DNA from 2 places in the Kitasatospora sp. NPDC057692 genome. Region 2 is predicted to be linked to the other one. Evidence: riboswitches for the same ligand, from Rfam matches in the RefSeq annotation. Region 2 holds a riboswitch; the other holds the start of a gene.

Region 1 (7,644 bases), on a different contig from region 2:
GACGTGCCAGGGTCCCACCGCCGCCCCGCCCGAACCCGCCCGGCGGATGCCGGACGGACGGCCGGAGTCCGGATCAGCCCCGTACGTAGAAGGGCGCGACCCGGGTCACCAACCAGTCGACCACCGGATCGTCCGCGAGGTCGAGCAGTACGAGGTGGACGCCGCCGGGCAGCGGCGCGGTTCCCAGCGCTCGCCCCAATGCCTCGTTCACCGCGGCCGGGTCGGCCGGGGCCAGCGGGTCCAGCTGGACGCCGACGAACATCACGGTCGGCTCGCCCTCGACGCTCGCCAGCGCCCGCCGCGCGGTCAGCACGCCCGGCAGCGCCGCGAGCTCCCCGCGGCAGGCGGCCAGGAACGCCTCCGGGTCCTCCCCCGGCACCGGCTCGCGCAGCGCCACCCGGCCGCCGCCGGGGGCGTCCGGCGCGTCCTGGGCGGCGTCCCAGCGGTCCTCGCGCGGCCCGCGGCGCAGCTCGGCCACGCCCTCCGGCGGCACCGGGATGCCCACCGCCGCCTCCGGGTTGACCGCGATGCCCACGCCCAGCGGCAGACCGCGGGCGAACTCCCAGACCGGCGCGACCGCGAACGGCATCCCCGGCGCCTGCTGGAGGAACACCTCCTGCGAGGAGAACACCGGGACGTAGGGGTCGCCGGCCAGTTCGATGACCGGCAGGTCCAGCGACCGCCCCTGCGGGTCGCCGCCCGACGGCAGCGGGATCCACACCTGGCTGCGCGCCAGCACCTCGACCACCCGCGGGGTCGCGCCCGGGTCGCCCAGCGCGGCGGTGAGCACCTGCTCCAGCTCGTTGGCCGGCCACCCTCCGGCCGGCGGCGCCGAATCCGCCCCGCCCCACCCCTGCTGCTCCACCGGGTACCCCATGCGCCGCCGTACCGCCCTCTGCTCGCCGATGCCCGCAGCCTAGCGTTCCGGCGCCGCGCCCGCCCCGCCCCGGGCCGCCGGGCCCGACGTGACGCAGCCCCCTCTCCCCTCATTCCCGCGGACGTGCCATGATGTGCCCGTCTGCGGTGGCATCCACCCAGGCCCCGCCAACTCCATACCGGCCGCTCGAACCCGCGCGGGAGAGTCCGGAGCGCCCCCGTCGAGGAGGCGCAGCCGGCGCCGAAGGAGCAAGTCCTCCCCGGAATCTCTCAGGCACCCCTACCGCACGGGTTAGGCACATCTGGAAAGCGGCGCACGGCCCTGCCGTCCGCCCACCCACGGTGCAAGCCGCCATGCTGTCCCCTACAGGGCAGTGGACGGTGAAGCTCTCAGGTTCGACGACAGATGGGGAGACCCAGCCGCCGCATGCCCGCGCGCAGGGTCCGCCGCCCCCGAAGCAGGGCCGGTCCCGGCGCGCGCACCCCTGAGTGCCCCGACCGAGGAGTTCCTGGCCATGTCGTCCCTCCGCCTCACCGCGCTCGACGCGCTGCACCGCGCCCTCGGCGCCACCATGACCGACTTCGCGGGCTGGGACATGCCGCTGCGCTACGGCAGCGAGCGCGAGGAGCACCTCGCCGTCCGCACCAAGGCGGGCCTGTTCGACCTCTCCCACATGGGCGAGATCACCGTCACCGGCCCGCAGGCCGGCGAGATGCTGGACCACGCCCTGGTCGGCTTCGTCTCCGCGCTGGGCGTGCTGCGCGCCCGCTACACCATGATCTGCGCCGAGGACGGCGGCATCCTGGACGACCTGATCGTCTACCGTCTGCGCGAGGACGCCTTCCTGGTCGTCGCCAACGCCTCCAACGCCCAGCTGGTGCTGGACGAGCTGATCGCCCGTGCCAAGGGCTACAACGCCGTCGTCTCCGACGACCGCGACGCCTACGCGCTGGTCGCCGTCCAGGGCCCGGAGTCCACCGCGATCCTGGCCGGCACCACCGAGGCCGACCTGGCCGGCCTGAAGTACTACGCGATCCTCCCGGCCCAGGTGGCCGGCCGCGACGTGCTGCTCGCCCGCACCGGCTACACCGGCGAGGACGGCTTCGAGATCTTCTGCAACCCGGGCGACGCCGAGCAGATCTGGCAGGCGCTGACCGAGGCCGGCGCCGACCGCGGCCTGATCGCCTGCGGCCTGTCCTGCCGCGACACGCTGCGCCTGGAGGCCGGCATGCCGCTGTACGGCCACGAGCTGTCGACCGACCTGACCCCGTTCGACGCGGGCCTGGGCCGGGTCGTCCGCTTCGACAAGACCACCAACGAGGGCGCCTTCGTCGGCCGCAAGGCCCTGGAGCGGGCCGCCGCCGAGGCCGAGGCCAACCCGCCGCGGGTGCTGGTCGGCCTGGTCTCCGAGGGCAAGCGCGTGCCGCGCGCCGAGTACACCGTGGTCTCCACCGACGGCGAGCCGATCGGCCGGATCACCTCCGGCGCGCCCTCCCCCACGCTGGAGAAGCCGATCGCGATGGCCTACGTGGACGCGGCCCACGCCGCCCCCGGCTCCACCGTCGCGGTGGACGTGCGCGGCAAGCACGAGCCGGTCCAGGTCGTGGCGCTGCCGTTCTACAAGCGCGCCCGCTGACCCCCCTCCCCCCGCTGTTTCCCACGCGAGGCACGTCCGCGCGCCGGGCCGCTTCGTCGTACCCGCTTCCCATCCTGGAGAATGACGCCATGAGCAACCCCCAGCACCTGCAGTACACCGATGAGCACGAGTGGCTGACCACCTCCGCCGCCGGTGAGGTCGCCACGATCGGCATCACCAAGCACGCCGCCGACGCCCTCGGCGACATCGTGTACGTGCAGCTCCCCGAGGTCGGCGACACCGTGACCGCCGGCGAGACCTGTGGCGAGCTGGAGTCGACCAAGTCGGTCAGCGACCTGTACTCGCCGGTCACCGGTGAGGTCACCGAGGTCAACGAGGCCGTCTCGGACGACAACAGCCTGGTCAACAGCGAGCCGTTCGAGGGTGGCTGGCTGTTCAAGGTCCGCGTCGAGGCGGTCGGCAAGCTGCTGAGCGCCGACGAGTACACCGCGCTCACCAACCCCTCGGCCTGAGCCACCGCCGGGGCGGCCGCCGCACCGCGGCCGCCCCGCCTGCGCCCGCCCGTCGCCCGCCGCCCTTCCGGCGACGCGCGGGGCGCGGCCCCTCCCCCTCTCCTCCCGGGAAGACTCCACCATGACGGTTCTGAACCAGTCCCTGCACGCCCTCGACCCGGAGATCGCCGCCGCGGTCGACGCCGAGCTGCACCGCCAGCAGACCACCCTGGAGATGATCGCCTCCGAGAACTTCGCCCCGGTGGCGGTCATGGAGGCCCAGGGCTCGGTGCTGACCAACAAGTACGCCGAGGGCTACCCCGGCCGGCGCTACTACGGCGGCTGCGAGCACGTCGACGTGGTCGAGCAGATCGCGATCGACCGGATCAAGGCCCTGTTCGGCGCCGAGCACGCCAACGTCCAGCCGCACTCCGGCGCGCAGGCCAACGCCGCCGCGATGTTCGCGCTGATCAAGCCGGGCGACACCATCCTGGGCCTGAACCTGGCCCACGGCGGTCATCTGACCCACGGCATGAAGATCAACTTCTCGGGCAAGCTCTACAACGTGGTGCCGTACCACGTGAACGACAAGAGCGGCCAGGTCGACATGGAGGAGGTCGAGCGCCTCGCCAAGGAGCACCGGCCGCAGCTGATCATCGCCGGCTGGTCCGCCTACCCGCGCCAGCTCGACTTCGCCGAGTTCCGCCGGATCGCCGACGAGGTCGGCGCGCTGCTGATGGTCGACATGGCCCACTTCGCCGGCCTGGTCGCCGCGGGCCTGCACCCCAACCCGGTGCCGTTCGCGGACGTGGTCACCACCACCACCCACAAGACCCTGGGCGGCCCGCGCGGCGGCGTCATCCTCTCCAAGGCCGAGCACGCCAAGAAGATCAACTCCGCGGTCTTCCCCGGCCAGCAGGGCGGCCCGCTGGAGCACGTCATCGCCGGCAAGGCCGTGGCCTTCAAGGTCGCCGCCTCGGAGGAGTTCAAGGAGCGCCAGCAGCGCACCCTGGACGGCGCCCGGATCCTCGCCGAGCGCCTGCTGCAGGACGACGTCACCGCGGTCGGCGTCTCCGTGCTGTCCGGCGGCACCGACGTCCACCTCGTCCTGGTCGACCTGCGCAACAGCCAGCTCGACGGCCAGCAGGCCGAGGACCGCCTGCACGAGGTCGGCATCACGGTCAACCGCAACGCCATCCCGAACGACCCGCGCCCGCCGATGGTCACCTCCGGCCTGCGGATCGGCACCCCGGCGCTCGCCACCCGCGGCTTCGGCGCCGAGGACTTCCGCGAGGTCGCCGACATCATCGCCGAGGCCCTGAAGCCGGCCTTCGACGAGGGCGTCGCCGGGGCCCTCAAGGCCCGGGTCACCGCCCTGGCCGAGAAGTACCCGCTCTACCCGAACCTGTAAGTCCCGCCGTTCGGCTGCGGGTGACCGGGCTCACCCCGCCCGGACACCGGGGATTCCGGGGCACCGCGCACACTGGAGAGTGCACGCGGTGCCCCGTCCCGTGTCAGCCGCCCGACCGCCCCGTTCCGCCACCGCCGTCCTCCCTCCCTGCCGGCACCACCCACGAGACCAGACAAGGACGTCCCTCCGTGGCCATCAGCGTCTTCGACCTCTTCTCCATCGGCATCGGTCCGTCCAGCTCCCACACCGTCGGCCCGATGCGCGCCGCCCGGATGTTCGCCCGCCGACTGAAGTCGGAGGGCCTGCTGGCCGAGGTCACGGCCGTCCGCGCCGAGCTGTACGGCTCGCTCGGCGCCACCGGCCACGGCCACGGCACCCCCAAGGCGGTGCTGCTCGGCCTGGAGAACGCCTCCCCGCGCACCGTCGACGTGGACCAGGCCGACCGCGACGTCGAGCGGATCACCGCCGAGAAGCGGATCCACCTGCTCGGCGTCCACGCCATCGACTTCGACCCCGACACCCAGCTGGTGCTGCACCGGCGCCGCTCGCTGCCGTACCACGCCAACGGCATGACCCTGTGGGCGTACCGGGCCGACGGCTCCACCGTGCTGGAGAAGACCTACTACTCGGTCGGTGGCGGCTTCGTCGTCGACGAGGACGCGATCGGCGCGGACCGGGTCAAGCCCGACGACACCGCGCTGAAGTACCCCTTCCGCACCGGTGAGGAGCTGCTGCGGCTCACCCGGGAGACCGGCCTGTCGATCTCCGGCCTGATGCTGGAGAACGAGAAGGCCTGGCGCACCGAGGAGGAGATCCGCGCCGGGCTGCTGGAGATCTGGCGGGTGATGCAGGAGTGCGTCCGGGCCGGCATGTCCCGCGAGGGCATACTCCCCGGCGGCCTCAAGGTCCGCCGCCGTGCCGCCGCGGCCGCCCGCGCGCTGCGCGCCGAGGGCATCGGCCCGGCCAACGCGATGGAGTGGGTGACCCTCTACGCGATGGCGGTCAACGAGGAGAACGCCTCCGGCCGCCGGGTGGTCACCGCCCCGACCAACGGCGCGGCCGGCATCATCCCCGCCGTCCTGCACTACTACCTGAACTTCATCCCGGGCGCCGACGAGGACGGCATCGTCCGCTTCCTGCTCGCCGCGGGCGCCATCGGCATGCTCTTCAAGGAGAACGCCTCCATCTCCGGCGCCGAGGTCGGCTGCCAGGGCGAGGTCGGCTCGGCCTGCTCGATGGCCGCCGGCGGCCTCGCCGAGGTCCTCGGCGGCAGCCCGGAGCAGGTCGAGAACGCCGCCGAGATCGGCATCGAGCACAACCTCGGCCTCACCTGCGACCCGGTCGGCGGCCTGGTGCAGATCCCCTGCATCGAGCGCAACGGCATGGCCTCGGTCAAGGCCGTCACCGCCGCCCGGATGGCCCTGCGCGGCGACGGCCGCCACCACGTCTCCCTCGACAAGGCGATCAAGACCATGAAGGAGACCGGCGCCGACATGAAGATCAAGTACAAGGAGACCTCGCGCGGCGGCCTCGCCGTCAACGTCATCGAGTGCTGACGGCGCCCCCGCCACGCCCGCGCCCCCGCCCTCCCGGCGGGGGCGCGGGCGGTTTCTCCCACCGTAGCCACCGGGTCGCGGCGGCGGTCCTCCTTCTCACTCGGCCGGGTGAACCGGTCCGGATCCGGACCGGGCGGGTTCCGGTGGCTGCCATCGTGGCGGAACACCACCCCCACTAGCCCCCGGAGCGCGGATGAAGCACACCCGTCACGGTGTCCGCACCCTCACCACCCTGCTGCTGGCCGCCGCCCTGGCCGCGGCCGCCACCACCCCGGCCGCGGCCCGCGCCGCGCTGCCGGACGCCACCGACGCCGCCTTCGCCGACGACTGCCTGCGCGCCCACAACGAGTACCGCGCCCGGCACGGCGTCCCGGCGATGACCCCGGACCCCGCCGTCCAGGAGTACGCCAGGAGCCGCGCCGCCCACCTGTCGACCTCCGAGCGCCTCTCCGGCGGCCACACCGGCCTCGACCCCGCGTACGGCGAGAACCAGTCCTGGTTCGGCTCCACCGTCCCCGACCTGGCCACCTGCCGCCGGGCCGTCGACGCCTGGTACGCGCAGGCCGGGAACTACGACTACGGCAGGCCCGGCTACTCCGCCGCCACCGGCCTGTTCACCCAGGTGGTCTGGAAGTCCTCCACCCGCCTCGGCTGCGCCCGCGCCCACGGCCGCGGCGACACCTGGTACGAGACCTACGTCGTCTGCGAGTACGGTCCCCCGGGCAACGTCGCCCCCGAGTACGCCGGGAACGTCCTGCCCCCGCGCACCTGATCAGCAGGTCTCCCGGTACGGGACGCCGGGCAGGTGGGTGCGCCACTCCGCCCGGCCCAGCCCGCCGCCCGCCCGGCGGCACAGCGCCGCCGCGACGGCCGGCGGGGCGACCTCGATCCGCCGCAGCGGCACGTGCACCCCGGAGACGTACAGGACCGCCGAGTCCGCGGAGAAGGCGAGATCCCGGACGAGGCCCCCCGCGGTGGGCAGCGGTGAGCCGATGGGGAGGAGGGAGGCGAGGTCCCAGAGCTGCACGGTGTGGTCGTAGGAGGCGGCCGCGAGCATCCGTCCGTCCGGCGAGAACGCGAGCGCGGTGACCCGCCCCGCCTCGGATCCGGCGGTCCGGGCCAGCACGCCGAGGCGGCGGGCGACCGCTCCGTCCCACAGCACGACCCGCCCCGCGTCCTTCCCCTCCGCGAAGTACCGGCCGTCGGGGCTGAAGCCGAGCGCGTCGTCCGCCGCTCCCGGGATCCGCGACCGGGGGTCCGCGGTCATGCTCGGCAGGTCGACGACGCGGCCGGACGAGGAGACCAGCAGCCGCCCGTCCGGCCGCACGGCGAAGGCCGGACCCTTCACGTCCGGCACCTCCGCCGTCACGCTCAACCGGGCCGGATCCCAGAGGGTGACGCCCTCCGGCTCCCGGTCCGAGGTCGTCGCCAGCCGGCCGTCCGGGAGGAACGCCAGTCCGCCCCAGCCGCCGATCGGCCCGTCGGCCGAGGCCACCTCCCGCTGCCGCACCGGGTCCCACACCAGGATCCGGCGGGTGGCGGAGGATCCGTCCGTCCAGGTGGTGGCGGCCGCCAGCAGTCCGCCGTCGGCCCGGAAGGCCAGGGCGGATCCGCAGGTCGGCCGGATCACCCCGGCCTCGGGCGATGGCGTGAGCGGGCAGGGCAGGCCGCCGGACTCGGCCACCCGGGCCCCGCTCGCGACGTCGACGATC
Region 2 (7,644 bases):
CAGCGCATCTACCGACTTGCCCGGGGCCACCGCCTGTGATAAACAGGTCACCCTGCGCACCTGTTCGAGTAGAATTCGCACTGCGCCACGGCCCGGCCGGCCATCGCCGCGAGACCCCCGGCGACCACGGCCGCGCCGGCACCGCGATCCTGCCCAACCGGACAAGGCCCAGGTTCCGTCACCGCCGACGCACCAGCCAGCCATGCCGGTATGCCGCACTCGCACGCCGATCTCGCACGGAGAGGCGACCTTGCCATGACTCTGCAGACCCCACAGCCCCCGCCCAGTGCCCTGCGCGCGGTCCTCGCCGCGCTCGACTCGGAGACCGCGCTGCGCCAACCGGCCGCCGCCGCGCTGCGTCATCCGACCGGGCCGCTCCTCCCCGCGCACCCGCTCGCCGTCCACGTCCTGGAGGGACCGCGGGCCGAACTCTCCGCCGCCCGCCGGACGGGATGGCGCTTCCTCATCAAGGACGGCACCGAGGTGGCCGCCGCCGCCGAGGTGGTGCAGGGCGCCGAGGGCCACACCTTCTCGCACTTCACCGCCGGTCCGTACCTGGACTCCACGCTCCGGGCGCTGCGCGAGGCCTGGCAGCTCGCCCAGTCCGCCCGCTCCCGCTGCCAGCCGCGGCTGCTGACCTTCCCGGGGCAGTACGCGACGGCCCTGTGGCTGCACAGTCCGGACGGCGGCCCCGGCGCCGACCTGCTGATCCCGCTGGCCCCGGCGCCGATGGGCGTCACCGCGCACCGTGCCCACCCGGCCGCAGAGCTGCTGCCGCTGCTGGCGCGGACCCCCGTCGCCCGCGCCGCGGCCGCCCCCCGGCCGCTGCTGCTCGGCGCGCCGGACTCCGCCCCGCTCGCCTCCGGGGCGCTCTGAGGTCCCGTTCCCGGCCCGCCACCACCCGGACGGGCCATCCGGCATGGCCCGTCCGGGCCGTCCGCCGGATGGCCCGTCCGGCGCCGTCCCGGCCACTCGACCACCTGAACGGGTGATCTCTGGCCGGGGGTTGTGGCGCATGTCACGAAATCGCTGCGCGCGCGTCCGCAGATGCCGACACTGGGAACCAGCGTGGAAGGACCTCCTGTCCTACCCACTTGAGCGCCGGTCCACACCTGGCCCGGCGCCGGACAGGATCCGACCACCGCGGCGGCGCCCGTCGGCCACCGGCGGCACCGCATCACGGGGAGGATCGCAGAGCGAAGCGAGGGTACGCATGTGCCAGCACCGTCCTGAGTGTCCGTCGGCCGAGTCCGAGGACCGCGAGGCCGCCGTCCCGGTGGCCTGTCATCCGGAGCAGGGCTGGAGCCTGCTCTGCAACGGCGTCCTGCTGTTCGAGGACACCGGTGAACTGCTGCCCGACGGCCGGGTGATCGCCCCGCGCCGCCCGGCCGCGAGCGCGGTCTGAGCCGCCGGACCGCCACGGGGAGCGAACGCGACGGGCAGGGCCCCGGCGGACGGATCCGCCGGGGCCCTGCCGTGTGCCGTGCGCCGGTCAGACGCCGTACTCGTCCAGCGGCGGGCAGGAGCAGACCAGGTTGCGGTCGCCGTACGCGCCGTCGATCCGGCTGACCGGGGGCCAGTACTTGTCCGCCGGGTTCACGCCGGCCGGGAAGACCGCCTCCTGCCGGGTGTAGCCGTGCGCCCAGTCGCCGGCCAGGGTGGCGGCGGTGTGCGGGGCGTTGCGCAGCGGGTTGTCGTCCGCCGCCCAGGCGCCGGAGCCGACCTTCTCGATCTCGGCCCGGATCTCGATCATCGCGTCGCAGAACCGGTCGATCTCGTGCAGGTCCTCGGACTCGGTCGGCTCGATCATCAGCGTGCCGGCCACCGGGAAGGACATGGTCGGCGCGTGGAAGCCGTAGTCGATCAGGCGCTTGGCGATGTCGTCCACCGTCACGCCGGTCTCCTTGGTGAGCGGGCGCAGGTCGATGATGCACTCGTGCGCCACCAGGTCGCCGGGGCCGGTGTAGAGCACCGGGAAGTGCGGGGCCAGCCGCTTGGCGATGTAGTTGGCGTTCAGCACCGCGACCTGGGTGGCGCGCTTGAGGCCCTCGCCGCCCATCAGCCGGACGTACGACCAGGAGATCGGCAGGATGCCCGCCGAGCCCCACGGGGCGGCCGAGATCGGGCCGACACCGGTGGCCGGGCCGGCCTCCTCCTGGAGCGGGTGGTTCGGCAGGTACGGCGCGAGGTGCGCGCGCACCGCGACCGGGCCGACGCCCGGGCCGCCGCCGCCGTGCGGGATGCAGAAGGTCTTGTGCAGGTTCAGGTGCGAGACGTCCGCGCCGAACTTGCCCGGCTTGGCCAGGCCGACCAGCGCGTTCAGGTTGGCTCCGTCGACGTACACCTGGCCGCCGGCCTCGTGCACCAGGCCGCAGATCTCGGTGATCTGGGTCTCGTACACGCCGTGGGTGGACGGGTAGGTGACCATCAGCACGGCGAGGTTGTCGCGGTGCTGCTCGATCTTCGCCTTGAGGTCCTCGACGTCGACGTCGCCGTCGACCAGGGTCTTGACCACGACGACGCGCATGCCGGCCATCACCGCGGAGGCGGCGTTGGTGCCGTGCGCGGAGGACGGGATGAGGCAGACGTCGCGCCGGGTGTCGCCGTTGGCGTGGTGGTAGGCGCGGACGGCCAGCAGGCCGGCCAGCTCGCCCTGGGAGCCGGCGTTCGGCTGGAGGGAGACGGCGTCGTAGCCGGTCACCTCGACCAGCTGCTGCTCCAGCCCGCGGATCAGGGTGAGGAAGCCCTCGGCCTGGTCGACCGGAGCGAAGGGGTGCAGCTGGCCGAACTCCGGCCAGGTCACCGACTCCATCTCGGTGGTCGCGTTGAGCTTCATGGTGCAGGAGCCCAGCGGGATCATGCCGCGGTCCAGCGCGTAGTCCCGGTCCGACAGGCGGCGCAGGTAGCGCAGCATGGCGGTCTCCGAGCGGTAGCTGTGGAAGACCGGGTGGGTCAGGTACTCGTCCTCGCGCAGCAGCGCGGCGGGCAGCGCGTCGGCGTTCTCCGCGACCTCGACGCCCTCGACGCCGAACGCGGCCCAGACGCCCGCCAGGTGCTCGCGGGTGGTGGTCTCGTCGGTGGAGACCGAGATCCGGTCCGCGCCGTCCTGGAAGACGTTGATGCCGTTGGCGCGGGCGGCGGCGGCGATCTCGGCGGCGCGGCCCGGGACGACGGCGGTGACGGTGTCGAAGAACTCGCCGTGCAGCAGCTCCACACCGCCGGCCCGCAGGCCCTCGGCGAGGGCGGCGGCGTAGCGGTGGGTGCGGCGGGCGATGGCGGCCAGGCCGTCCGGGCCGTGGTAGACGGCGTACATCGAGGCCATCACGGCGAGCAGCACCTGGGCGGTGCAGATGTTGCTGGTGGCCTTCTCGCGGCGGATGTGCTGCTCGCGGGTCTGCAGGGCCAGGCGGTAGGCGCGGTTGCCGTCGGCGTCGACGGAGACGCCGACCAGGCGGCCGGGCAGCGAGCGGGCGTACTCGGCGCGCACCGCGAGGTAGCCGGCGTGCGGGCCGCCGAAGCCCATCGGCACGCCGAAGCGCTGGGAGGTGCCGCAGGCGAGGTCGGCGCCCAGCTCGGCCGGGGACTTCAGCAGGGTGAGGGCGAGCAGGTCGGCGGCGACGGCGACGATCGCGCCCAGGCCGTGGGCCTGCTCGATCAGCGGGGCGAGGTCGCGGACCACGCCGGTGGCGCCGGGGTACTGGAGCAGCACGCCGAAGACGCCGCGCTCGGCGATCTCGGCCGGGATGCCCTCGGACAGGTCGGCGACGACCACCTCGACGCCGGTGGGCACGGCGCGGGTGTTGATCACCGCGACGGTCTGCGGCAGGGTCTCGGCGTCGACCAGGAAGACACCGCCCTTGACCTTGGTGACGCGGCGGGCCAGGGCCATCGCCTCGGCGGCCGCGGTGCCCTCGTCCAGCAGGGAGGAGCCGGAGGTGGGCAGGCCGGTCAGGTCGGAGACCAGGGTCTGGAAGTTGAGCAGCGCCTCCAGGCGCCCCTGCGAGATCTCCGGCTGGTACGGGGTGTACGCGGTGTACCAGGCCGGGTTCTCCATGACATTGCGCAGGATCACCGGCGGGGTGTGGGTGCCGTAGTAGCCCAGGCCGATCATCGGCGTGAGCACGGTGTTGCGGTCGGCCAGCTCGCGCAGTTCGGCGAGGACCTGGGCCTCGCTGCGGCCGGCGGGCAGGTCGAGCGCGGTGATCGAGCGGATCGCCTCGGGGACGGCGGCGGTCGCCAGCTCGTCCAGCGAGCCGTAGCCGACCTGGGCCAGCATCTTCTCCTGCGCGGCGGCGTCGGGGCCGATGTGGCGGGTCTCGAAGGGGCTGGCCTGTTCGAGCTCGGTGAGGGTCGCGGGGGTGGTGGGGCGTCCCGAGTTCGGCTGGGCGTTCATGGTGGTCGAGGCCTCCTGGTCACGGACCGGCGGGGGTGCGCACGCCGGGCGCCTCGCCGTTGCGGACAACAGCGGAGCGGACCGGTCGGACGAACCCGACAGGCCTCCCCCTCTGTCATCGGGACCTGAGAGCTTCGCCCGCGCGGAGCGCCGTGGGACGCCCCGCCGGCTTGCACCGTCGGTGAGGGTGGGGTCCGCCGGCTCCCTCGCCCGCGATCCTGCCCTGCTTTCCAGAGTGACCTATCCCGCACGGTACGGATGCCTGAGAGATTCCGGGGAGGAGTTGCTCCTTCGGCGCCCCGACCAGCGGCTTCCGCTGTCGGGGACTCTCCCGAGCGGGCTCGGCGGTCGCGCCCAGGGTACCAGCGGGAGGCGCCGCGATCACGGGTGCGTCAGGTCCTTCGGCGACTTCGCGGCTGACGGCGGCGGTGACCCGGCCGGCTCAGCCCCGGGCCCGTCCGGCCGCACCCCGCTCGCGCACGTCCGGTTCATGGCATTTGGTGTGAAGTGGCACTGTCCCGCGGGCGTTCCGCGAGCTCACCGCACTGGAGGAGAAAGAGTGCAGACCGACATCGACCCCCGGGACCTCATCGGCCACAAGGCGGTCGACCGCAACGGGGACAAGATCGGCACCATCGACGAGGTGTACCTGGACGACGCCAGCGGCCGCCCCGAATGGGCCGCCGTCCGGACCGGCATCTTCGGCCGGGACGCCTTCGTCCCCCTGACCACGAGCGAGTTCTCCGGCGAGGAGCTCCGGGTGCCCTACGACAAGTCCCTGGTGAAGGAGTCACCGGACTTCGGCGTGGGCCAGCACCTGTCGCCCGCCCAGGAACTCCAGCTCTACCGCTACTACGGCCTGGACACCCCGGCGGACGGACGGCCGTCGCCGGGCGAGGGCCCGGGGGCGGAACCGGCCGACCTCGACTTCGGCACCACCGCGGGCGCCGGCACCGCGGCGCTGCACGCGCCCGCCGCGAACCGGACGGGCCCGGCCAACGGGACGGGCGCGACCAACGGCACCGGCGCGGACCGCCCGGCCAAGCAACTCACCTTCCACCGGGCAGCCGACCTCGGCAAACCGGCCGACCCCACCCCGGAGGCCCCCGTGCGGCACCTCGCCACCCCTGCGCCCGTCACCCCCGCGGCGCCCGGCACCCCCGCTCCGCCCGCTCCCACCACTCCCGCCCCCGTCGCCGCCGCTCCCGCCGCTCCCAGCGCGGCGCCCGCCCCGCCTCCGCCGGCCGTCGAACCGCTGCCGCAGCCTCAGCCTCAGCCGCGGGCGGCCCGGACGGAGGGCGGCCCGACCGACCCCGCCCCCACCCGCCCGGTGGAGATCACCTGCCGCGAGGAGCGCCTGGACGTCACCACCGAGTGGCACGTCATCGGCACCGCCAGACTGCGCAAGTACGTGACCACCGAACAGGTGGAGCGCCGGGTCCCGGTGGTCCACGAGCGGGTCCGGGTCGAACGGATCCCGGTCGGCGAGGCCGAGCGCGCCGCGCTGGACGAGAAGGAGATCGCCGACGCCGTGGAGGAGATCACCCTCCGTGAGGAGCGCCCGGTGGTCCGCAAGTACCTGGCGCCGCTCGAAAGGGTCCGCCTGGTGGTCGAGCGGTACACCACCGAGGAGGTGGTCCGCGAGGAGCTTCGGCGCGAGCAGGTCGAGATCCACGACGACTCCCCGGCCGCCCCGACCGCGCCGCCGCCCGCCCGCCCGGTGCCGGCCCGCCCGCTCGCCTGACCCTCTCCCCCACCACCCCGGGGCCCCGGCCGCCACGGCCGGGGTCCTTCCTTTTTACCAAGGCTTAACTTATGGATATTTGACACACTGAAGTATCTCCCTGCATGGTTACTTCAGTTCATTCACTATGTACGGGAGGAAGCAACCGTGAGTGAGGCACCACAGCCCACCACCGCGGCCGAGAAGCAGAGCAGCGCCCGGGTCCTGCCGGCCCTCATCCTGGCGATGCTGTCGTTCAGCGTGGTGCAGACCGCGGTCGTCCCGATCCTGCCCTCGCTCGCCAGGGAACTGAGCGTCTCGGGCTCCAGCATCACCTGGCTGATGACGGCCAACCTGCTGTCCGCCGCCGTGCTGACCCCCCTCCTCGGGCGCTTCGGCGACCTGCGCGGCCGCAAGCCGATGCTGCTGATCTCCCTCGCCGGCCTGGTCGCCGGCTCCGCCCTCGCGGTCTCCACCCACTCCTTCACCTGGCTGGTCGTCGCCCGCGTGCTGCAGGGCGCCGGCGGTGGCGTGCTGCCGCTCGCCATCAGCATCGTCCGCGACGAGCTGCCCAAGCAGAAGGTGACCGGCGGCGTCGCCGCCATCAGCGCCTCGATGGGCGTCGGCAGCGGCCTCGGCCTGGTCGCCACCGGCCTGCTGCTGGAGCACTGGAGCTACAAGTCGATCTTCTGGATGGGCCTGGTCTTCGGCCTGATCGCGGTCGCCCTGGTCGCCCTGCGGGTGCCCACCGACCCGGTCACCGACAAGGACGGCGGCGCCGACCCGCTCGGCGCGCTCACCCTCGCCGCCTGGCTCTCCGCCCTGCTGGTCGCGGTCAGCCAGGGCAACCACTGGGGCTGGACCTCCACCAGGACCCTCGGCCTGTTCGCCGTCGCCGCCGTGGTCGCCCTGATCTGGGGCGTCATCGAGGTCAAGGTCGCCCACCCGCTGGTCGACATGGCGATGATGTCCCGCCCGGCCGTCGCCTTCACCAACCTCGCCGGCCTGCTGATCGGCTTCGGCATGTACGGCTCCTTCATGGTCATCAGCAACTTCGCCCAGACCCCGGAGAAGCTCGCCCACTACGGCTTCACCGCCACCGTGCTGCACGCCGGCGTGATGCTGCTGCCCTCCGCCCTCGGCTCGATGGTCGCCGCCCCGCTCGGCGCCCTGCTGATCGCCCGCCGCGGCCCGCGCCCGCCGCTGGTCCTCGGCGGCGTCCTCGGCGCCGTCTCGATGGCCTACCTGGCCCTGCGGCACAGCCACGAGGGCGACATCTACCTCTCCTCGGCGATCTTCGGCCTCGGCATCGGCCTCGCCTTCTCGGCGATGCCCGCCTACATCAACGGCGCCGTCCCGGTCGAGCAGAGCGGCATCGCCAACGGCATGAACGCCGTGCTGCGCACCGTCGGAGGCGCGATCGGCACCGCCGTCATGGCCGCCATCCTCACCGGCGACACCATGAAGCTGCCGATCCCGGTCTCGCTGCCGACCCTGGACGCCTACCGGCACGCCTTCTGGACCGCCG

The links. A riboswitch is a leader RNA that binds a small molecule or an ion and turns the genes downstream of it on or off. The one in region 2 is predicted to bind glycine.
Region 1: linked by a shared signal. The riboswitch ahead of gcvT (glycine cleavage system aminomethyltransferase GcvT) and the one ahead of gcvP (aminomethyl-transferring glycine dehydrogenase) in region 2 are both predicted to bind glycine.

The regions. Positions count from the first base shown of each region.
Region 1 is NZ_JBHVIV010000057.1:47,239-54,882, forward strand. Features, by position in the region: gene ACFVFS_RS27715 (enhanced serine sensitivity protein SseB) at 74-877, opposite strand; glycine riboswitch at 1,065-1,172, shown strand; gene gcvT (glycine cleavage system aminomethyltransferase GcvT) at 1,392-2,513, shown strand; gene gcvH (glycine cleavage system protein GcvH) at 2,603-2,986, shown strand; gene glyA (serine hydroxymethyltransferase) at 3,108-4,376, shown strand; gene ACFVFS_RS27735 (L-serine ammonia-lyase) at 4,565-5,932, shown strand; gene ACFVFS_RS27740 (CAP family protein) at 6,126-6,704, shown strand; gene ACFVFS_RS27745 (hypothetical protein) at 6,705-7,644, opposite strand, start outside.
Region 2 is NZ_JBHVIV010000026.1:88,915-96,558, forward strand. Features, by position in the region: gene ACFVFS_RS17080 (hypothetical protein) at 256-876, shown strand; gene ACFVFS_RS17085 (DUF5999 family protein) at 1,214-1,405, shown strand; gene gcvP (aminomethyl-transferring glycine dehydrogenase) at 1,493-4,393, opposite strand; glycine riboswitch at 4,634-4,737, opposite strand; gene ACFVFS_RS17095 (PRC and DUF2382 domain-containing protein) at 4,953-6,137, shown strand; gene ACFVFS_RS17100 (MFS transporter) at 6,285-7,644, shown strand, end outside.